DNA from 4 places in the Ornithinimicrobium sufpigmenti genome. Region 2 is predicted to be linked to each of the others. Evidence: predicted binding sites of a transcription regulator. Region 2 holds the regulator's gene; each other region holds the start of a gene.
The links. The regulator LexA, encoded in region 2, represses DNA repair genes until DNA is damaged. The targets are predictions, from matches to a motif close to TCGAACANNTGTTCGA.

Region 1 (5,325 bases), 1.4 Mb from region 2:
AGCTCGAGTCGGTGCTGATCGAGCACCCGGCCGTCGCCGAGGCCGCGGTGGTGCCCGCGCCGGACGAGGTGCGCCTCGCCGTGCCCAAGGCCTACGTGGCCCTGGCGCCGGGACACGAGCCGACCCGGGAGACCGCCTTCTCGATCCTCAAGCACGCCCGGGAGCACCTGGCCCCGTGGCAGCGCGTGCGCAGGCTGGAGTTCTACGAGCTGCCCAAGACCATCTCCGGCAAGATCCGCCGGGTGGAACTGCGGGTCCGTGAGGAGGAGATCGCGGCCGAGGCGGTGACTCCGGGGACGACCGGACTGGTCGGTCTGGAGCACGAGTACCGCGACTCCGACTTTCCCGAGCTCAGGGGCTGAGGCCTCAGAAGGGTGGCGGCCCGTAGTCCCCGTCGCTGGCCCACGGCCGGTCCTGGGGCATGCCTGCCCCTGGCCTGCCGTGCCGCGTGAGAGGTCGGCGGTGGTAGTAGCTGGGGTCGGTGTCGAGCAGCTGCTCGGGGGTGGGGTGCTCGGGGGCGGGACCAGGGCGGCGGATGCCGTCCCGACGGTGGGTGACGAACATCCAGCCGCCGGTGTCACCGCCGTGCTCGGTGGCTCCCGGCAGGTCGTCGAGGTCTTGCAGGGTCGCCTCTGGGCCGCGGGTGGCCAGGGCGGCGTAGAGGGCCTGGCTGGCCAGGTCGCGCAGGGCTTCCCGGGCCTGAGGGTCGGTGGTGTCGAGCAAGGCCGCGGGCAGGTCTCGCGAGGGCTTGGCCGGGTCGGGGACCGAGCGCAGCGTGGCCCAGTCCGGCACGGGGTGGCCGTGCTGGTCGGCGCGGGCCTGCTCGCGGCGGGCGATCGTGAGGTGGGCGCCTTCGCGGTAGGCGCCGCGGGCGGCGTAGGCGATGTCGCCAGCGACCATGGTGGCGGGGAACTCCTCCTCGTCAAGGCTGGCGCGCACCTGGCTGAGGTACTGGGTGTAGTCGTGCACCCGGGTGGGGGTCGACTGGGCGAGCAGGGTGGTCCAGGTCAGGTCACGGCGGTCGTTGATGATCGCGGCGTGCTTGCGGTTGGTCTTGGCCTGGTGCGGACGGATCGGGAGCGCGGCCAGGTTCGTCTCCGTGGTCGGGCCGCCACCCTCCTCACCTGTCCAGGGGACGACGTGGTCCAGCTCGCAGACGCTGGCGGGGTGGGTGGACCAGGGCACGCGGGCGAGCACGTCGGCGGCGATGACTTGCCGTCGCATCTCCGCATCGGGCCGGTAGGCCTTGATGGTGCGTTCGATGAGGCGTCCGTCGGCGGGATCGGTGAGCAGCCGGTGCAGCGTCGTGCCGGGCGTCAGCGCCAGTTCGCGCACCTGGCCGGGGGTGATGAACGCCCCGGGACGACCGTGCGCGCCCAGGATGTGCCCCACCTGGCCACGCACCACGCGAGAACGCCCGCCCATGATGTCCGTCTTGACCGTGCCCGGGCCGGCTACGGGCACACTGCTCTCCTGCACCTCGGGCGGGGGTGGTGTCGATGCCTGACCGTTGAGGTCGAGATCGTGGCCGTGGCCGCAGCGTCGGCACGCTGCCGTGCCGGTGAGGCTGTCCCAGGGGGTGATGACCTGCAGGGTGATGGTGGGCATGCCGGACAGGACCTGCGCCAGCTGCTCCTCGTGGGCCGGGGACCACAGGTCGTCCAGAAGCACGTCACGGTCTGGCTCCTCGCCGTTCTCCGGTGTCGAAGCCGTCGTGTGCGGGTGGTCGTCGGGGAGCGGGACGTGTCCGTGGACGAGCAGGATGGTGGCGATGTCGGAGCGCAGCTGGTCCAGGGACCGCTCGTCGCCGGCCTTGCGCATGAGGCGGGCTGCGCGGTCCAGGCGGGCGTAGGCACCGCAGACGCGGATCAGGTCGCTGCTGATGGTGATCGTGCCGGTCCCGTCCTCGTCTGCGGTCATGCTCACGCGGCGGGCGGCGTAGGCCGCTCGGCGGCGGGCCCGTTCGGCTTCCACGTCGACACCTTCGACGGCGGTGGCCTCACGTTCTAGGGCCGCGGAGTACCGCTGGTGCTGCCACGGCTCCGTGGTGGGTTCACCGTCGGGGTCGAGGCGTTCCTTCGCCATTAACGAGGGGTCCTCGCCGAACATCGCTTCCGCGACGGCGACGGCGCCCTCCGTGTCCAGGCGGGCGCAGCGGCGCCAGAACGCCTGCACCTGACGCCAGGAGGCGACGCCACTGTCCAGGGCGCCGATGACCAGGGCGCGCACCTGGGCCGGGGCGCAGGCCAGCGCGACCAGGTGGCGGCACTCCTCGGCGCCGCGACCGGTGCAGACCTGCAGCTCGGCGACCGCGTCGGCCTTGGCCTCCGCCCGCCACTTGCGCACCTGCGCCGGGGTGAGCTCCGCCACCGAGGTGAAGCCCTTGAGGACCAGCGCCTCGTCGCCGCAGGCGAACACCACCGCGCGAGCAGTCTCGATCAGCCGGGCAGCCAACCCGGACTCCGTGACCGACAGGAGTCGCGCCACCCGCAAGGACGGGGCGCACGACCGCCCCTCATCCCCTTGCCCAGCCGACTGCCGTGCCAGCTGCCCGTCCCTGAACGGGGCCGGCTCTTCGACGTGTCCGGACTGTCCGGCCGGGCCGCTAGTCTCAGGCTCCGGCTCCATCTGTGGCGCTGAAGTGCTCATGGCGCTCCCCTCCTCCCCGGTGAACGACCTGCTGTTCACCTCATACACACATGCTATGCGCCACCACCGACACGATCACCTGTTCGACCCTGATCTGTGGATAACCCATCATGGGAGGAGAGGGCTGTGCATGGAGGGGCGCCCGCATTCGGAAGAGTCAGCGCTGGAATCTCCAGCGCCGGGGGCCAGTGCTCAGGTGTCCAGCTCGGCGAGGACCTGCGGGATCTGCAGGGCGAGCTCCCGGGCCAGGAATCCCGCGGGTCCCAGCTCGGCCGTGAGTCGGTCGCCGGCGCTGCCGTGCAGGTGGCTGCCCCATACCGCGGCCTGGCAGGGATCGGCCCCCCGACCCAAGAGCCCGGTGACCGCGCCCGCCTTGACGTCGCCCGAACCGGAGGTGCCGAGTCCTGGTCCGCCGACCGCCCCGGCCCACGACCGCCCGTCGGGATGCGCCGTCCAGGTCACGGAGCCGCCGGAGGAGACGCAGACGCCGGTGCGGGCGGCGAGGCGGAGCGAGGCCTCGCGCGGGTCGTCCTCGACCTTGGCGTCGTCCCAGCCCAGGGTGCGGGCGAGCTCGGTCAGATTGGGGGTGATGACCGCCCGGCCCTGGAGGTGCTCCAGGCAGGACGGGTCCTCGGTGACGGCGACCAGCGCCAAGGCGTCGAGCACGACGCTCGTCTGCAGGCCGGACAGGATCCGGGCGGTCAGTGCGCGCGCCTTCTCCGGATCGCCGAGGCCAGGCCCGATGAGCACCGCCTCGCACTGCTGCGCCAGCTCGACGGCGACGTCCGCAGCTTCCAGGGTCAGCTGCCCGCTGCTGTCCTCGGAGACCCCTCGAACCATCGTCTCGGGCATGGCCACCGCCAGGGCCGTGGCGGTGGACTCGGTGGTCACGACCTGGACCTTGCCCACGCCCACGCGCAGGGCGGCCTCAGCCGCGAGCAGGGCACCGCCCGGGTTGAAGCGACTGCCGCCGACGATCAGGACCCGGCCCCGGGACTCCTTGTCGGCCTTCAGCTCGGGCAGCGGCCACCCCCGCAGCAGGTGCGGGGTGACGACCTCTGGCGCGGGCCGGCTCATCGGCCCTGTCCCTGGTCCCCGCCCCCGTGCGAGGGCTCGTGGGTCACGTCCTCGCCGGCCCGGTCCACGGCGGTGGTGTCCCCGTAGGTGACCAGCTCCAGTCCTTCGTCGCCGGCGCGGTAGACGGTCATCGAGCAGTTCGCCAGCGGGGTCTCCTTGTCGGCCGCGAGCACCTCCGCCTCTCCCAGACCCTCCACGGCCACCCGGAAGCACATGATCGTGGCCTGGTGGGAGAAGGCCCACAGCCGCTCCCCGGCATACCTCTCCTGCAGCTCGAGCAGAACCTGCCGCACGCGCTGGACCACGTCGACCCAGCTCTCGCCACCGGGCGGCCGGTAGTAGAACTTGCCGACGCGCTGACGCCGACGGGACTCCTCCGCATGCTCCTGCTCGATGCCGATCCAGGTCATGCCGTCGAAGACGCCGAGGTCCCGCTCGCGGACCCGCTCGTCCACGACGAAGGGCACGTCCAACCCCTCGACGGCGGTCTCGGCCGTCTGCCGGGCCCGACGGTATGGAGAGCTGAGCACCGCGGTCGGCTGCCGGTCGGCCGGGAGGCTGCGCAGGTAGTCGCGCACCGCCTCGGCCTGCTCCACGCCGGTCTCCGACAGCTCGACGTCGGCGTCCCGGACGTCGATGTCGAGGTAGGCCTCGCCGGCGTCCAGCGCCGCCCGGTCGGCCAGGTTGCCCAGGCTCTCGCCGTGCCGCACGAGCACCAGCTCCGCCAGGCCACGCGCCTCGGAGGCGCTCTCCAGTGACTCTCGAGTCGTGGTCATCCCGGCATCATCTCTCGCGTCCTGGGACCGCGCGACCTGCAGCGGAAGTCCCGACCGGGCCTACCTCCGGGAGGGCTCAGCGCCAGGGGCCGAAGTCCGGCGTCCGCTTCTCGGCGAAGGCGTTGGCACCCTCCTTCGCCTCCTCGGTCTGCACGAAGAGGTCCAGCCCCGCGAAGGCGATGTTGCCCAGGCCCTGCATGTGGTCGGAGTCGGCGTTGAAGCTGTGCTTGAGGAAGCGCAGCGCGGTGGGGGAGTAGGAGGAGATCTTCGCGGCATACTCGCGCGCCTTGTCCATCAGCTGCTCCGGCGCGACCACGTCGTTGACCAGGCCCCATCGCTCGGCGGTCTCGGCGTCGTAGAGGTCGAGCAGGAACCAGATCTGCCGCGCCCGCTTCTCACCGACCACCCGCGCGAGGTAGGCCGAGCCGAAGCCCGCGTCGAAGGACCCCACCCGCGGGCCGCTCTGCCCGAACCGCGCGGTGCTGCTGGCCACGGACAGGTCGCACAGCACGTGCAGCACGTGCCCGCCGCCGACCGCGACGCCGTTGACGGCCGCGATGACCGGCTTGGGGATGTCCCGGATGGTCTGGTGCAGCTGCTGGATCTCGAACAGCCCGGACTCCGTCTCGCCGTAGCTGCCGGTCTCGGCCCGCTCCTTGACGTCACCGCCGGCGCAGAACGCCTTCTCCCCCGCCCCGGTGAGGATCACGCAGGCCACCCGGGAGTCGGCCCACGCGTGCTTGAACGCGGCGATCAGCTCGTCGACCGTGCGGCCGCGGAAGGAGTTGTAGCGCTCCGGACGGTTGATGGTGACCACCGCCCA
Region 2 (5,325 bases):
GCTCTTCGTCGACCTGACCGACCGGCACGGCAACACCGCCGACGGGGTGCACGTCGCCTCCACCGGAGGGGTATGGAGTGCACTGGTCGGCGGGTTCGGCGGCATGCGCGACCACGGGGGTGACCTCACCTTCGACCCGCGCCTGCCCTTGGAGTGGGACTGCCTCACCTGGCGGATGCGCTGGCACGGCTGCCGGCTGCGGGTCTCGCTCGAGCGCGACGCGCTCTCGCTCGCGGTCGAGGTCGGCGGACCCGTCACCGTGCACGTCCGCGGCGAGCAGGTGCAGGTCGGCGCCGAAGAGGTCCGGGTCCCGCTGGCTGGCCAGGGGCCGCGCCGCGACGGCGGCCCGGACACCGGCAACCGGGGGCAGAGCATCCCCACCGACCGTGAGCAGACGCGCCGGGTCTCCTCCTCGCCCGTCTCGCCGGGGGTCGTCCCCCACAGCTGGCCGGTCGGGGCACCGGACCCCACCGGACCCGTCCCCGTCCAGCGGCACCCGCGCGACCTCTGACCGGACGCCCCGGCGGTCCGTCTTGGCGCGGCGGGGCCGGTGTGGTCGGATATCAGGCATGACTGATCCGACCGCCTTGCCGTTCCAGGACGCCGACCGACCCGGCACCGCGCCGGAGGACTCGATCTACGAGGGGCAGCGTCCCGAGGTCCGCGGCTCCGGCGAGACGGGGGGTGACGCCGGCGAGGACGCCACCGACGGTCGACCTCTGTCTGCGGCGGGCAGTGACCTGCCGCAGTCGCAGACCGACCGGCTCGCGGCGCAGGTGACCGGGCCGGACGACCAGGTGGGAATGACGGCGCTCTGGCGGCTGACGATGTCGCTGGACCACTGGTGGTTCATCGCCGTGGGCGAGGAGGGCCTGGAGTCACCGGCCGCAGCCACGATCGAGGACCAGCTCATGGTGCTCACCTTCACTGCGGCGGAGCGCGCACGGGACTTCGCCGTCAAGAACGGCATGATCGGGCCGGAGGAGGACCTCCGCGCGATCGCACTCCCGCCACGCGAGGTCGTCGAGTCGGCCGAGACCTACCGTGAGGCAGGGATCGGTGGCCTGATGTTCGACCCCCACATCGCCGGCTACTTCATCCCCACCGGACAGCTGCCCGTGGTGTGGGACGCCGTCTACTCCACGGCCGAGGGCGTTGACCCCGTCGGTGGCCAGGCCGGCGATGAGTCGGCGGGCGACGCGGGCGGGACGGCGCCACACCGCGAGGGCTGACCCCGGGCGGCGCTGGAAAGAGCGTCGAGCCGGACAGGGTTGACCTCGTCGATGCGGCTGACCTCGTCAGCGGCCGGGGATCACCAGCTCCTGGCCGGCGGCGATCGAGGTCGTGCTGAGCTTGTTGGCCCGCTGGATGTCGGTGACCGCCTGGCTCAGCGGCACCCCGGGGAGCTGCTGCGAGGCGATCTGCGACAGCGTCATCCCGGGCTGGACGACGACCGAGCTGCTCGCGCCGGCCGGGCCGATCACCCCCATGAGGGACAGCAGCACGAGAGCGACGACGAGCGTCGCGGTGCTGGTCAGCGCCAGCCGGCCTCGGCGGGTGATGCGCAGGGGCGCGGCGGCGGCGCGGCGTGCGGCAGCGGCGCGGCTCACGGCGGGTGCGGCGACGGTCCAGGCAGAGGCGGGAGCGGCGGTCTCTCCGGCGGCTGCGTCACTGCCGCGGGCGCTGGTCGGCACCAGCTGCAGGTGCGCGGGGCGCGGACGCGCTGCGCGGCGGCCCGACCGGCCCGGCGCGAGCCCCAGCGGGAGAGCCGCGGTGGTCTCGAGGGTGGCAGTGCTCATGGTGATCACCTTCCTGTTCCTCTGGTCCCTCGGACGCGTGTCCGATGGAACTTTGTCCTATGTCTAGCACAGCCGTCCGAGGATGTCGACACGCGGACCGAACAGATGTTTGTCATCCGGTCCTGGCGCGCGTACCCTAGTGGCATGTCAGGAACTGAATCACCCGCCACTGACAGACCCTCTGACCTGGGCTTTCGTCCCGGGCCCTGACCCGCAGAGGAAGTGGCGACAGAACGAGGGGATGGAGACCCATGGCCACGATCCACGAGATGCCCGACCGCGATGGTGGGGCCAAGCTGACCAACCGGCAGCAGCGCGTCCTCGACGTCATCCGCGACTCGGTGGACGCCCGCGGCTACCCACCGAGCCTGCGCGAGATCGGTGAGGCCGTCGGGCTGACCTCACCGAGTTCGGTCGCGCACCAGCTGAAGATGCTCGAACGCAAGGGCTACCTGCGCCGCGACCCCCACCGCCCCCGCGCCATCGAGGTTGTCAACCCCACCACCGAGGGCCAGGGCTACCGGCGCGGCGACACCGACGGTGGACGCGTCCCGACGGCCGAGGTCGACGAGACCGGCATCGGCGACGCGCGCCCCCGCCCCTCCTACGTGCCGCTCGTCGGTCGCATCGCCGCCGGCGGTCCGATCCTGGCCGAGGAGGCCGTCGAGGACGTCTTCCCCCTCCCCCGCCAGCTTGTCGGCGACGGCGAGCTCTTCCTGCTCAACGTGGTCGGCGACTCGATGATCGACGCCGCGATCTGCGAGGGCGACTGGGTCGTCGTACGCCGCCAGCCGACGGCCGTCAACGGTGACATCGTGGCCGCACTGCTCGACAACGAGGCGACGGTCAAGACCTACCGCCACCGCGACGGCAAGACCTGGCTGATGCCGCACAACCCTGCCTACGAGCCGATCGACGGCGACCACGCCACGATCCTCGGCAAGGTCACCGCGGTCCTGCGTCGGGTCTGAGCCCGACCTCTCAACCCCGCGCGCCCCCCAGACCGCGGCGCCGCCTTCGACCTCCATCCCCTCCGGAGGCGGCGCCGCACCATACCCGCGGCACACCCCTGCCTTTCCTGCATACCCCTGCACCGAGCGCGGCGGACCCCGACCCGGTGGGGCCGGCTCAGGCCGAGGGTGCCGGGCCCTCGTCGACGGCGTAGTAGTCGTACAGCTGCTCCTCCTCGTCCTCGGTCAGGTGCTCGTCCGCCGGGATCTCCGGCGCGTCCTTGATCATCGCGACCGGGTAGGGGACGCGGATCTGCGTGCCGACGACCTCGGCATTGGCCAGGGGGCAGAAGACCCGGCGCCCGGCGAACCACCCGGTGCGCACCGAGACCCACGCCGGGTCCCCCGTGGCGTTGTCCAGGTAGACCCGGTCCAGGGGGCCGACCTTCTCGCCGGCCTGGTCGACGACCTCGGCGTCGTAGAGGGCGTTGAGCTGGGCCTGGGTGATCACTGATCCTCCTGGGGGTCGGGCGGCCGCGCCGCGTCGCTGCCAGTCTGCCCCACGGGGACGCCAGGAGGGGCACGACCGGTCGGTCGTGCCCCTCCTGGGCGAAACTCAGGCTGCCCGAGGCGGCCTCAGGACGCTGTGGGCGGTCAGACCCCGCCGGCGCGGCCGTCGCGGTCGGTGCCGCCCAGGCCGTCGCGGGTGGTGCCACCCTCGCGCTCCACGTCGACTTCCTCGCGCGAGACGTCGGTGACGACCTGCTGCTCGTCCGTGACGGTCTCCTTGTCGAGGCCGACACGCTCGGTCGCGACCACGTCCTTCTCGATGACGGGACGCTCCTCGTGCAGCGTCACCTCTGCCGTCTCGTCGTGCAGCCCGCCGTCGGTGTCCACCTCACCCGGGGCGACGGGCTCGCGGACGATCTCGACCTCCTCGCGCTGGACGGGGACGGTGACGTTCTCCTGCTCGGTGACGACGTGCTTGCGAAGGCGTACCCGGCCGGTCTCGACCTGCTGGGTGCCGACGGCGACGCGCTCCTCGTGCAGGGTCATCGAGCCGTCGTCGGTGGTGCCGGTGTCGCGGTGCAGGTCGGCGTCTCCCGTACCCATGCCGGCGGTACCCGCCGTGCCGGTCACGCCCGTGCCGACGTCGCCGCTGGTCGTGTGGCCCTCGGCGTGGACGCCCTGGTGACCCATGACGTCACCGACCGCTGCGTCCCGGTCACCCGTTCCTCCGGTCCCGGTGCCCATTCCGGCCGTGGTTCCGGTGGTCGTCCCGGTGCCCGTTCCGGTGGTGGTGCCGGCGAAGTCGTCGCCGTACCGGCTGACGTTGATCCCGGCGCCTTCGTAGTAGCGGAAGAGCGCGTCCTGGTCCTCCGCGGAGAGGTGGGCGTCGGCATCCACGTTGGGAGCGTCCTTGATGACGTCCTTGGTGGGAACGACGCGCACGGTGCCCTCCGTCAGGTCGGCGCCGTCCAGCGGCACCAGGCTCTCGTTGGTGCCGAACCAGCCGGTCTTGACGCTGATCCAGCTCGGCTCGCCGGTGTGGTCGTCCAGGTACACCTGGCCGACGCCGCCCAACTTCTCACCATCCTGGGTGACTACCTGGGCCGAGTAGAGTTCGTTGATCTGCTCCTGGCTGACGTTCATGTGTCGCCTCCTTCGAGTCAGTTCGTGCCCTGGCCGTTCGGCCGGGGCTTACTTATGACTCCATCACCGACAGCCCGTCAATGCATCTTGGAGCGGCACCTGCACCCGTAGAGGTGGCCCCCTAGCTCGTGCCTGGCCCCGGTGCCGCGACGGCGGGCTACGGACCCCGCGTGACGTCCTCCACGAGCCTGGGCAGCACGTCGTCGAGCAGCGCGTCCAGGTGCACGGTCGTCTCCGCGTCGGCCCGGGTCTGGCCACGGGTCACGACCAGCACGGGTATGCCGTCCCGGCGTGCTCTGCGCACGAACCGGTACCCGCTCATCACCCGCAGCGAGGAGCCCAGTACGAGCAGGCTGCGGGCACCGCCCAGCAGCTCGAACGCCCTCTCCACCGTCGACCGCGGCACCGACCCGCCGAAGAAGACGACGTCCGGCTTGAGCCGGTCACCATGACAGACGAGGCACCGCGGGGTGCGGAAACCTGTCACGAGGTCTTCGGGCAGTGCGACGTCCCCGTCGGGCCGGACCTGTCCCGGCTCGCTGGCCTGCCGCAGAAAGCCGGGGTTGGCGTCGATCAGCCACGCGTGCACCTGCTCCCGGGTCGTGACCTCCTCGCAGTCCAGGCAGACCACGCGCGCGAGGGACCCGTGGAGCTCGAGCACCCTGCGCGCCCCCGCCTCCTGGTGCAGGCCGTCCACGTTCTGGGTGAGGACATGGTCGACGATCCCGGCGCGCTCGAGGACCGCGACGGCCCGGTGAGCAGCGTTCGGACTCGCCGCCGCGAACCGCTCCCAGCCGACGAACGCCCTGGCCCAGTAGCGCTGCCGCCCGACGGCGGACCCGACGAACTCGCTGTGCTGCATCGGCTGCACCCGCCGCCGGCCGTCCGGCCCGCGGTAGTCAGGGATCCCGGAGGCGGTCGAC
Region 3 (5,325 bases), 990 kb from region 2:
GATCCATGCACGGGGGGAGAGCCGCACCTACGCCAAGGGCATCGTCGGCGGCGACTCCGAGATCGTGCTCACCCCCGAGGAGCGGCAGGCGCTGGACGCTGCACGGACGGGCAGCGAGAACTGACCGCGGGCGCGACCCAAGGAGGCTGCCTCAGCGCGGCAGACGCACCAGCAGGCTGTCGGGGTCGACGGCGACGCGCATCGCCGAGACCGTGCCGAGGGTGTCCCCGTCCAGCTCGATCTCGACCGGCTTGTCGCAGACCACCCGGATCTCCTGGGCCTGGAAGTGGTCCACGCGGGAGTGGCCGATCCGCTGCCGGGTGATGAGCTGGCCGGTCATCGCTGCCCAACCGACGATGCCCTCGGGCGACAGCAGGACGGCGTCGATCGCGCCGTCGTCGGCCACGGCGTCGGGCAGCAGCTCCATCCCGCCCTGCAGCCGGCCGACGTTGCCGACCATCACGCTGCGCACCCGGCGGCGGAGCGGCTCAGCCCCGTCCACCTTGAGCGCCACGGTGAACTGGGGGCCCTTCAGGTGGCGCAGCCCCGTGATCAGGTAGGCCAGCCAGCCCATCCGCGCCTTGAGCCCTTCGGGGGCGGCGGCCATGACCTCGGCGTCGAAGCCCAGACCGGCCATCACCAGGAACCGGTGCTGCTCCCGGACCTCCTCGGAGGTCCGGTCGTCCACCGCGTCGCGGAAGTCGATGGTCTGCGCCGGGTCCTCCTCGTCCCGCAGTCGCGCGGCGAGCTCGCCCGACGTGGGGCGTACGAGCTCCAGAACGCAGCTGTCGATCGCGGCGGTCCGTCCGGTGAGCGCGATCTCCAGCGCACGTCCGAGGGAGTCGACCGGGAGGTCCAGGTTCCGGGCGAGCAGGTTGCCGGTGCCTCCGGGCAGCAGACCCACCGGGATGCCGGTGTTGGCCATCGTCGAGGCGACCGTGCGCACCGTGCCGTCGCCGCCGAGCGGGCACACCAGGTCGACGCCGGCCTCGATCGCCTGCTGCGCCTGCCCCTGTCCCGTGTCCTCGGGGGTGGTCTCCAACCACATCGGTGCGGACCACCCGTTGCGGGTGCACGCGGCCTCCACCCGGCGACGGACGAGACCGAGGTCGGTGAACTTCGTCGGGTTCACCACGACCGCTGCCCTCCCCTGATTCTGCATGGGCCTCACGCTATCCGGCGGGCCCTACCCCGGCGGCGCAGGCGCACGGCAGCAGGCCGCACGGCATACCGGTCAAGCCTGTGGACGGCCCGGATAGGCTGGCGCCATGCTCGACCTCCGCGACCTCCGTGCCGACCCCGACCGTGCCCGCCTGAGCCAGCAGGCTCGCGGAGCCGACCCGGCGGCGGTGGACTCGGTGCTGGCCGCGGACACGCGGCACCGGGAGGCGCTGTCCGCCTTCGAGGCCGCCCGCGCGGAGCAGAAAGCCTTCGGCAAGAAGGTCGCGCAGGCGAAGGGCGAGGAGAAGCAGCAGCTGCTCGCGCAGGTCAAGGAGCTGGCGGCCCGGGTCAAGGAGCTCGACGCCGAGGCGGGTGCGGCCGCGGCCGAGCGAGACGCCGCGATGCGGCAGATCGGCAACCTCATCATCGAAGGCGTCCCCGTGGGTGGCGAGGACGACTTCGTCGTGCTGGAGGAGGTCGGGACTAGGCGCGACTTCGTGGCCGAGGGGTTCGCCCCCAAGGATCACCTGGAGATCGGCGAGGCGCTCGACATCGTCGACATGACCCGTGGCGCCAAGGTCTCGGGCGCGCGCTTCTACTACCTCAAGGGCGACGGTGCCCGCCTCGAGCACGCGCTCATGGGGCTGGCGCAGCAGATCGCCCAGGAGGAAAGTTTCAGTCCTCTCGTCGTGCCCAACCTGGTGCGGCCCGAGACGATGTTCGGCGCGGGCTTCCTCGACGCGCACGCCGACGAGGTCTACCACCTGCCGGCTGACGACCTCTACCTCACCGGGACCTCCGAGGTCGCGCTCGCGGGCCTGCACGCCGACGAGATCATCGACCTCTCGGGCGGGCCACTCCGGTATGCCGCCACCTCCACCTGCTACCGCCGCGAGGCTGGGTCCTACGGCAAGGACACCAAGGGCATCTTCCGGGTGCACCAGTTCCAGAAGACCGAGATGTTCGTCTACTGCCGCGTCGAGGACGCCGAGGCTGAGCACGCCAACCTGCTGCGGGTCGAGCGCCGCATCCTCGACGCGCTCGAGCTGCCCTACCGGGTGATCGATGTCGCTGCGGGTGACCTCGGCGGACCGGCCGCGCGCAAGTTCGACTGCGAGGCGTGGATCCCGACGCAGGAGAAGTACCGCGAGCTCACCTCCACCTCCAACTGCACCACCTTCCAGGCGCGCCGGCTGAACACGCGGGAGCGCGATCCGAACGGCTCCGGCACCCGGATCGTGGCGACGCTCAACGGCACCGCCGCGACCAACACCCGGCCCATCGTGGCGCTGCTGGAGAACCACCAGCAGGCCGACGGGACCGTGCGCGTCCCGGAGGCCCTCCGGCCTTTCCTGGGCGGTATGGAGGCCCTCGCCCCTCGGTGAGAGGTTCGGCTCCCTCCCTGGTGGGTGGAGACACCTCGGTGCGTGTCGGCGGTTCTGCTGCCGCGGCGCGGTCAGAGCCAGCCGAGCGACCGGAAGGTCGCCTGCGCGAAGGGCCCCACTTCCGGGTTGCCGAGTTCGTCGCGCTGGAACCACCGGACTCTGTCAACCTCGACGCCGTCTGGGCGGAGTGCGCCTGGGTCGGTGAGCTTCGCCTCGTAGACGACGCAGACGTAGGCCGTCTCGTCGCCGTTCGGGTAGGTGATCCGGAACTCGGGTCCGCCAAACGCGCCGGCCAGCCTGGTGATCACGACGTCGGAGCCGATCTCCTCGCGTGCCTCCGGCGAGCCGCGTCGAGGGGTGACTCGTCGACATCGACGGAGCCTCCAACCGTGGCGTAGGTGCCGAACTCGGTCTGTCGGGCGATGAGGACCCGTCCGCTGTTGTCCAGAGGGAGCACCGCCACCGAAGGCAGGAGAAGCAGATCGTGGCCCACTTTCTCCCGTAGGCGAGCGATATGGGGAGCGACGGGCATGGCCTTGACGCTACCGAGACTGTGTCGTCGCCAGTGAGTCCACCGGTTGTTCACATCCTCGGAGCGGCACTGCGGATTGGTGACGCGCTGTGGATAAGTCGAGGGTGTGTCGTACTGGTGTTCTACCATGGTGGTGTCGGTCACGAACCGTCGGGAGGGGGAGTTCCGGGCGGGGGTGCCGGGCCGGTTGTGGGCCCACTGGAGAGGGGGTGGTTGGGGATGAAGCGGGATGGGTCTCGTGAGGGTGCGGGGGCTTCGGCCGTCCCTGGCCTGCGGGGTGAGTTGGAGGCGGTGCTGGCGCGGGCGGGCCTGGATGCGGGGGCGGTGGCGGTGTTCGCGGACGCGGTCCTGCTCGCGGGGGCGGCGACGGCGGGTCGGCCGGTGGCGGGGGTGGAGGCAGGGTTTGTGCCGTTCTCCAGGCCGGCCCTGCCGGAGGGCATCACTCGTCAGTCCGATGAGGCCGGGGGTGAGGAGGCGGGGTCGGTGGATGGGTTGTGTGCGGTGGCGGATCGTGCGCAGACGGCGGTGGAGGCGGTGAACCAGGTCATTGCCCGCCTGGAGCGGGTGCGGCTGGTGGCGGTGGCTGAGGGGGTGAGCGCGATGGGCCGGGTCGAGCTGGCCCGTCGTGGGGTGTTGGACGTGGGGGAGTTGTCGGCGACGGGTCGGCAGCGGTGGCGGTGGCGGACCAAGGCGCGGGTGCGGCAGGACCTGACGCCGGCCACGGGCTGGTCGCGGGCGGAGACCGCGACCCTGGTCGGGGTGGCGACCGCACCGGTCGCGTTCCGGACCCCGGTGAACAGTGCCCTGTCCCGCGGGACCGTCACCTGGGCCCTGGTGCGTGGCCTGTGGCGGGCGTGTGACAAGGCGAAGCTGTCCGCGGCTGATGCCGCGCACGTGGCGAGCGTGATGCTGGCCGATGAGGCGGGCACGTGCGTCCCCGAACGCCTGGAGGCCGATGGGACCGTGACGAGGGCGCCGTGGGGGCATGGGGTGTTCTGGGCGGTGCTGGAGCGGGAGGTGGGCAAGGTCGCGGCCTGTCCCGACCCGGGCGACCAGGCGTCGGTGGAAGCGGCGGAGGCGGCGCGGGCGGCGCGGGAGGCGGCGTACCGGGCCCGGTCGATGTGGGTCCGGGTCAATGAGGACGGCACCGCGCAGGTGTGTTTCACCGGCACTGCCCTGAAGGTGCTGGCGTTGGGGGACCGGTTGGACAAGGCCGCGCGTGCTGCCCGCGGCGCCGGTGATGCACGGTCGGTGGCGCAGCTGGCGAACGATATCGGGATCGCCTTGTTGGGGCATGCGACGATCGGGGCGCACGAGCTGCCCGACCTGGACATCTTCAAGTCGACCCAGCCCGCGCCGGAGGATCTGGTCGCGGCCGGGTGGACACCACAGGTCATCGCGGCCCTGTCCGCCCTGCCCCCGGCGATCCTGCAGGTGATCGTGCCGCTGTTGGCGTTGCACGACCCCGCCACCGCCCACACCCTGCCCGGCGTCCACCGCACCACCACGACCCAGGACCCGCACGGGCACGCGGGCCAGGGTCCCGACGGGGCGTACGGAGCGACGGGCGATGAGGGCGGCGGCGCGGCGGGCGAGAGTGTCGGGCCGCCGGGTGAGGCAGTTGGCGGGGCGGCCCAAGAGGCAAGCGAAGGCTCCGGCGGTACAAGCATTGAGGCTGGGCATACGGGCGCACCGGGCTGCCCCGCCTGCCTGCCCTCGGTCCGTGCCGCCCGCAACCACGACATCGACCACGCCAGTAGAGCAGCCCGACAGGACCCCGGGGAGGACTCCGCCCACCGCGAGTGTCTGGGAGAGGACTCTGCCCGTGGCCGGGATCCGGACCGTGGGGAGGACTCTGCCCATCACCAGGGCCAGCGGAGGGTGCCGCGGGTGGCGTGGGTGGGTCGGGTGCTGGGCAAGCAGCCGAAGTTCCTCGGACCGGACCTGGTGCGGCGGCTCGCGTTGTCGCCGGGGAGCACGTTCGTGCGGCTCCTGGTCGACCCGGCCGACGGGCGGTGCCTGGAACGGTCGACCACGGCGTACAGCTTCGATGCGGCGATGCGGGCCCAGCTGGCCGCGGCCGACGTGACCTGCCGCGCACCGGGGTGTGACCACCACGCCGGCAGTTGTCAGGTCGACCACGTCATCCCGCACGGCACCGGCGGCCTCACGAGGGAGACCAATGGGCAGGTGTTGGACACCTGGCACCACGACCCCAAGACCGCGAAAGCCTGGGACGCGGTGCTG
Region 4 (5,325 bases), 1.1 Mb from region 2:
ACAGCCTCTCCGGTGGCCGCTTCCGCCTCGGCCTCGGGGTCAGCGGCCCGCAGGTGTCCGAGGGGTGGCACGGGGTCCGGTTCGGCAAGCCGCTGGCCCGCACCCGCGAGTACGCCCAGATCGTCCGCACCGCGCTCGCGCGGAAGTCGCTCACGCACGACGGTGAGTTCTTCACCCTGCCCCTGCCGGACGGGCCCGGCAAGGCCCTCCGCCTGACCCACACCCACCGCGCCGACGTGCCCATCTACCTGGCCGCGGTGGGCCCGAAGAACCTCGAGCTGGCCGGGGAGATCGCCGACGGCTGGCTCGGCGTCTTCGTCGCGCCTGGCTTCTTCCCCGAGCAGAAGGCGCACCTGGACGCGGGACTGGCGGCACGGCATACCCCGCCGGCCCGGCCCTTCGAGCGGGATGCGGTGGTGGCCCTGGCCGTCGGCGAGGACGTGGAGGCCTGTGCGCGCGCGGTGAGCCCCTACCCGGCCCTCTACGTCGGGGGCATGGGCAGCCGGGAGCACAACTTCTACAACCAGCTGGCCTGCCGGATGGGCTATGAGGAGGAGGCGACGCGGGTGCAGGAGCTCTACCTGGAGCGCCGGTATGCCGAGGCCGCCGCCGCCCTGCCACCCCAGTTCATCGACGACACCAGCCTGCTCGGCGACGTCGACCGGATCGCCGCCGGCATGCGTCGCTACCGCGACGCCGGCCTCACCACCCTCACCGTCTCCCCGTGGGGCGCCGACCTGGACGCGCGGATGGCCGGCCTGGAGGCCGCCGTCGAGGCGCACCGGCGGCTCGACGACTGATGGCGATCTGCATCCTGCTCCGGCACGGCCGGACCCGGGCCAACGCCGACGGCACGCTGGCCGGCTGGACCCCGGGCGTGGGTCTGGACGAGGCGGGCCTGGAGCAGGCTCGGCGCGTGGGCGAGCGGCTCGCCCCGACCGCCCTGGCCGCGGTGGTCTCCAGCCCGCTGCAGCGCTGCGCAGAGACGGCTGCTGCCGTCGTGGCGGCCCAGCCTGCCGACCGGGTGGTGGCACGGCATACCGAGGAGCGGCTGGGGGAGGCCAGGTACGGCGCGTGGACCGGTCGTCCTCTCGCCGAGCTGGCCAAGGACCCCCTGTGGCGGCAGGTCCAGGACGAGCCGTCCCGGGTGACCTTCCCCGAGCACGAGGAGTTCGAGCACGAGGCGATGGCCGACATGCAGGCCCGTGCGATCGCTGCGCTGGAGGAGTGGGACGCCCGGCTGGAGGACGAGCACGGGCCCGGCGCGGTCTGGGTCGCGGTGAGCCACGGCGACGTGATCAAGGCGCTGCTCGCCCACACCCTCGCCACGTCCCTGGACGACTTCCAGCGCATCGTGGTCGACCCAGCGTCGCTGAGCATCGTGCACCGGACGGGTGCGCGGCCGTTCGTGCTGAGGATGAACGACACAGGCCACGACCCGGTGGACCTGTCAGGTCTGGTCGCGCGGATCGTGGCGGCCGGAGCCAGCGGTGACGCAGAGGTGGGCGGCGGGGCCGGTAGCGGTTCGGGTCGTGAGGAGGAACCGGCGGAAGATCACGGCGGGTCGAAGACCGAAGCCTCCGGCGAGGAGTCCGTATAGCGGTCCGCGGGCGACGTAGGCTGACGGCATGTCCCCGCACGTCTTCGACCCGCCGGACCGCTTCGTCGCCGGGAGCGTCGGACCGCCCGGTGAGCGGACCTTCTTCCTGCAGGCCAGCGCCGACGGCCGGGTGGTGACCGTCTCCCTGGAGAAGGAGCAGGTCCGCCTGCTCGGTGAATCGCTGGTGGAGATGCTGGACCAGGTGGCAGGACCGGAAGGCAGCCCCGAGGCGGCCGAGCCGTTCCTGGACAATGCGCCGCTGGACACCCCGTTCGACGACGACTTCCGGGTCCAGAGGCTGTCCGTGGCCTGGGACGACGAGGTCCGCCGGGTGGTGCTGGAGGCGCACGACCGGCCGGCACCCGAGGAGCTGGCCGAGCTGGAGGCGGAGGGCGACACGGAGCCGCCCTGGGGCGTGCTGCCGCCGCAGTCGGTGCGGGTCGTCCTCACTCCCGCCGCCGCGCGCGCCTTTGCTCAGCGGTGCGCCAAGTCCATCGAGGGCGGGCGTCCGAGCTGCCCCTTCTGCGGCCAGCCGCTGGACCCGCGCGGTCACATCTGCCCGCGCGCCAACGGCTACCGTCGCTGACGACGTGCCGGTCGAGGACGAGCCGGCCGTGGACCGGCCGGTCATCGAGGACGTCTCGGACGAGGAGGCCCTGGACCTCCTCCGCACGGCGACGATCGAGCCGGTCGGGGTGCTCACCCAGGCCTCGAACCTGACCCTCCTCGTCGATCTCACGGACGCCTCCGGTGCCACAACCGGTCACCGCGCCGTCTACAAGCCGGTTCGGGGAGAGCGACCCCTGCGGGACTTCCCGGTCGGGACGCTGGCGGCCCGGGAGGTGGCGGCGTACCTCGCCTCGCGCGCGGGCGGCTTCGAGATCGTGCCTCCGACAGTGCTGAGGGACGGGCCCTTGGGGGAGGGTTCGTTGCAGTGGTGGGTCGACCAGGAGCCGGAGCGCCTGGCGGACCCCTCTGCCGGGCTGGTGGAGGTGCTCGCGCCGGCCGACCTCGGGCCGGGGTGGCTGCCGGTGGTCTCAGGGTCTGACGAGGAAGGACACGAGGTGGTGGTCGCGCACGCCGATGACCCGCGACTTCGTCAGATGGCTGTCCTGGACGCCCTGCTCAACAACGCCGACCGCAAGGCCGCTCACCTGACGCTGGACCCGCGGGCCCGGTTGCGCGGCTTCGACCATGGCTTGTCCCTGCACGTGGAGGACAAGCTGCGCACGGTGCTGTGGGGGTGGGCTGGCAAGCCGCTGGCGCCCGACGAGCTGCGCGCTGTGGCTGCGCTGCTCGAGGCGCTGGACAGCGAGCTGGGGACTGATCTGGCAAAGATGTTGTCAGTTCCGGAGGTCGAGGCGCTGCGGGCACGGGGCATGGCCCTCCTGGAGAGCAGTGCCTTCCCTGACCCGCCAGGAGACCGCTATCCCCTCCCGTGGCCCTTGTGGTGAGGTAACGCTGACGCTGTCGCGTCGGGTGCCACGTGAGTAAGTCGGAATCCCCGTGGCCTCTCGGCCTGCCTCCACAGGGGCGAACGAACCGCCTGGTGATCCACAGATGTGCCTTGCCCTCTGAGGTATGTCGTACGTCCGTTCTACCCTGGGGGTAGTTGGTTCAGCGACGAGTGGCTGCCAGGGGAGGTGTGTGATGGCCGTATCGACGAGCGACACGGACGGTGGGGGCCCGGTCAAGGATGACTCTGCGGTGGCGCCCGTGATGTTGGCGGTCCGCACGTTGACCGCGGCCCGGGGCGGGATCGAGGCCCGGCTGCTCGAGGCGGCGAAGGTGACGGTCGCCGCGGCGGCCGACGAGCTGCTGACCCTGAAGGGGTATGTGTCGGTCGAGGAGCTGACCGCGGCGCAGCGGGCCAAGCTCCGGACCGAGGCCAAGGCCATGGCGATCGCTGAGCTGGTCGTCGGTGGTCGGTACAGCCGGGAGGAGGCTCGTCAGCTCGTCGGCGTCGCGTGCGCACCCGGAATAATCCCGGCTCTGGTGATCAACGCTCTGGACGGGGCCTGGACCACGTGGTGGCAGGTGCGGCTGTTCTGGATGCGCTGCGCACGGCTGGACCCGGAAGCAGCACAGCTGGTCGCTATCCGGTTGTTCGGGACCGACCCGGACGAGGTGGCCAACGAGCGGCTGGATCCTGAGGGCGGGCTGCGGGAGGAGGGCTGGGACCACACCCAGTACCGCGCGGCGCTGGAGCGGGAGGCGACCCGGGCCGAGGGGCAGGACGTAGAGGCCGAACGGGCCCGGCGTCGAGCGGCCTACCGGTCTCGCAAGGTCACCATTACCGGACATGATGACGGCACCGGCACGTTGGTGCTGCACACCGATCTGGTCGCGATGTGCGCGATCCACACCCGTATCGAACGAGTCGCGCGGCTGCTGCGTGCTGGAGGGGACGAACGCACCCTGGACCAGCTGCGGGCCGACGTGTGCGCCGCGCTGCTGGTGCACGGCACGATCCCTGCTCTGGACAAGGATGTCGATGACCTCACCCCGGGCGACCTGGAACACCTGGCCCGGGTCCTGACCGGTCAACCCCAGGTCCAGGTCCAGGTCGTCATCGGTTGGGACTCCTTGACCGCCACGCCCACCTGTCCCCACTGCGGCCACACCTACTCGACCGCGGACCAGCCCGGTGATCCCGACCCCGGCGAGAGCACGCCGCCGGAACCTGCCGACCCGGACGAGCGAGGGCCGGCGGGGAGGACGCGCTCGCGTGACAGGTCGAGTGGTGGGGTGGGGGAGATCCTGGGCCGGCTGGGGACGTTCATCACCCCCGGTCATGCCCGTGAGCTGGTGCTGCGGCCCGGCACGACCCTGACCCGGTTGTTGATGGACCCGGCGGACGGGCGGTTGCGGGAGCGCACGATCGCGGCCTACCGTCCCGATGCGGACATGCGCCGCCAGGTCATCGCGGCCGACCTGTACTCCCGCACCCCGAGCGGACGAGCACCCGCCTCGGCCTGCGAGCTGGACCACGTCATCCCCTGGACCGGTGAACCCGGTGGTGGCCCCACCAGTGAGCTGAACTTGGCCGCCGCCGTCAAGGAATGGCATCAGCACAAGACCAAGCAGCGCTGTGCCGTCACGATCAACGCACGCCGCGACCTGACCTGGACCACGCTGCTGGCCAGCACCATCACTACCCGCGAGCACGACTACCGCCAGTACCTGGACCAGATCAGACCCGGCTCGCCGGATCCCGGTGAGCCTTCCGCAGACGTCCACGAGGGCTCGGTGCGCGCCGTCCTGCCTCCACCGACGGGGGAGGAGCAGGTGGAGCAGTGGGGCCGCTCCGAGTTCGTCGAGCTGGCCCGGGCGATCTACCGGCAGGCCGCTCTCGACTCCGCACCGGCCACGACCGGGCTCCCCGGCCACGAGGAGCACCTGAAGGACTCAGTCCGGCTCCGGGCAGCTCAAGCGCTCTACGCCGCCATCGTCCACCGCGGCCCCGGAGCCTTCCTCGAGGACGAGGACGACCTACCCGAAGCCGCCGACGGTGGCCCCACGAGCGGCTGGTTCTGCGTCACCCACGCCCGGAAGGACAGCACCCAGCAACGGCCGGGCCCACCCGTTGGCCACCCCACCCCCGAGCAGATCCTCGGTCTCACCCCCAGTGAAAGCGCTGACAACGCTGACGGGGCTGACAGCGATCCCAGCGCAGACAGGGCTGACGGCTCGGCCGACCGCGACCGACCCGCCCGGCAGGACCG

Region 1: a site for LexA is predicted at 2,721-2,736, ahead of ESZ52_RS18260 (HNH endonuclease signature motif containing protein). Genes of this name have one in related genera too.
Region 3: a site for LexA is predicted at 3,188-3,203, ahead of ESZ52_RS01000 (HNH endonuclease signature motif containing protein). Genes of this name have one in related genera too.
Region 4: a site for LexA is predicted at 3,185-3,200, ahead of ESZ52_RS10335 (HNH endonuclease signature motif containing protein). Genes of this name have one in related genera too.

Annotation. Positions count from the first base shown of each region.
Region 1 covers NZ_CP036403.1:3,993,791-3,999,115, reverse strand. Annotated here, with positions in the region: gene ESZ52_RS18265 (AMP-binding protein) at 1-362, shown strand, start outside; gene ESZ52_RS18260 (HNH endonuclease signature motif containing protein) at 367-2,487, opposite strand; gene ESZ52_RS18255 (NAD(P)H-hydrate dehydratase) at 2,842-3,726, opposite strand; gene ESZ52_RS18250 (histidine phosphatase family protein) at 3,723-4,502, opposite strand; gene ESZ52_RS18245 (enoyl-CoA hydratase-related protein) at 4,579-5,325, opposite strand, start outside.
Region 2 covers NZ_CP036403.1:1,204,206-1,209,530, reverse strand. Annotated here, with positions in the region: gene ESZ52_RS05620 (glycoside hydrolase family 65 protein) at 1-511, shown strand, start outside; gene ESZ52_RS05615 (hypothetical protein) at 570-1,232, shown strand; gene ESZ52_RS05610 (LysM peptidoglycan-binding domain-containing protein) at 1,299-1,799, opposite strand; gene lexA (transcriptional repressor LexA) at 2,051-2,770, shown strand; gene ESZ52_RS05600 (PRC-barrel domain-containing protein) at 2,928-3,260, opposite strand; gene ESZ52_RS05595 (DUF2382 domain-containing protein) at 3,404-4,402, opposite strand; gene ESZ52_RS05590 (Sir2 family NAD-dependent protein deacetylase) at 4,560-5,325, opposite strand, start outside.
Region 3 covers NZ_CP036403.1:210,504-215,828, forward strand. Annotated here, with positions in the region: gene ESZ52_RS00980 (DUF4446 family protein) at 1-124, shown strand, start outside; gene ESZ52_RS00985 (diacylglycerol/lipid kinase family protein) at 152-1,162, opposite strand; gene serS (serine--tRNA ligase) at 1,269-2,546, shown strand; gene ESZ52_RS00995 (NUDIX hydrolase) at 2,618-2,854, opposite strand; gene ESZ52_RS01000 (HNH endonuclease signature motif containing protein) at 3,298-5,325, shown strand, end outside.
Region 4 covers NZ_CP036403.1:2,261,698-2,267,022, reverse strand. Annotated here, with positions in the region: gene ESZ52_RS10355 (LLM class F420-dependent oxidoreductase) at 1-800, shown strand, start outside; gene ESZ52_RS10350 (MSMEG_4193 family putative phosphomutase) at 800-1,600, shown strand; gene ESZ52_RS10345 (DUF3090 domain-containing protein) at 1,629-2,186, shown strand; gene ESZ52_RS10340 (SCO1664 family protein) at 2,191-3,054, shown strand; gene ESZ52_RS10335 (HNH endonuclease signature motif containing protein) at 3,308-5,325, shown strand, end outside.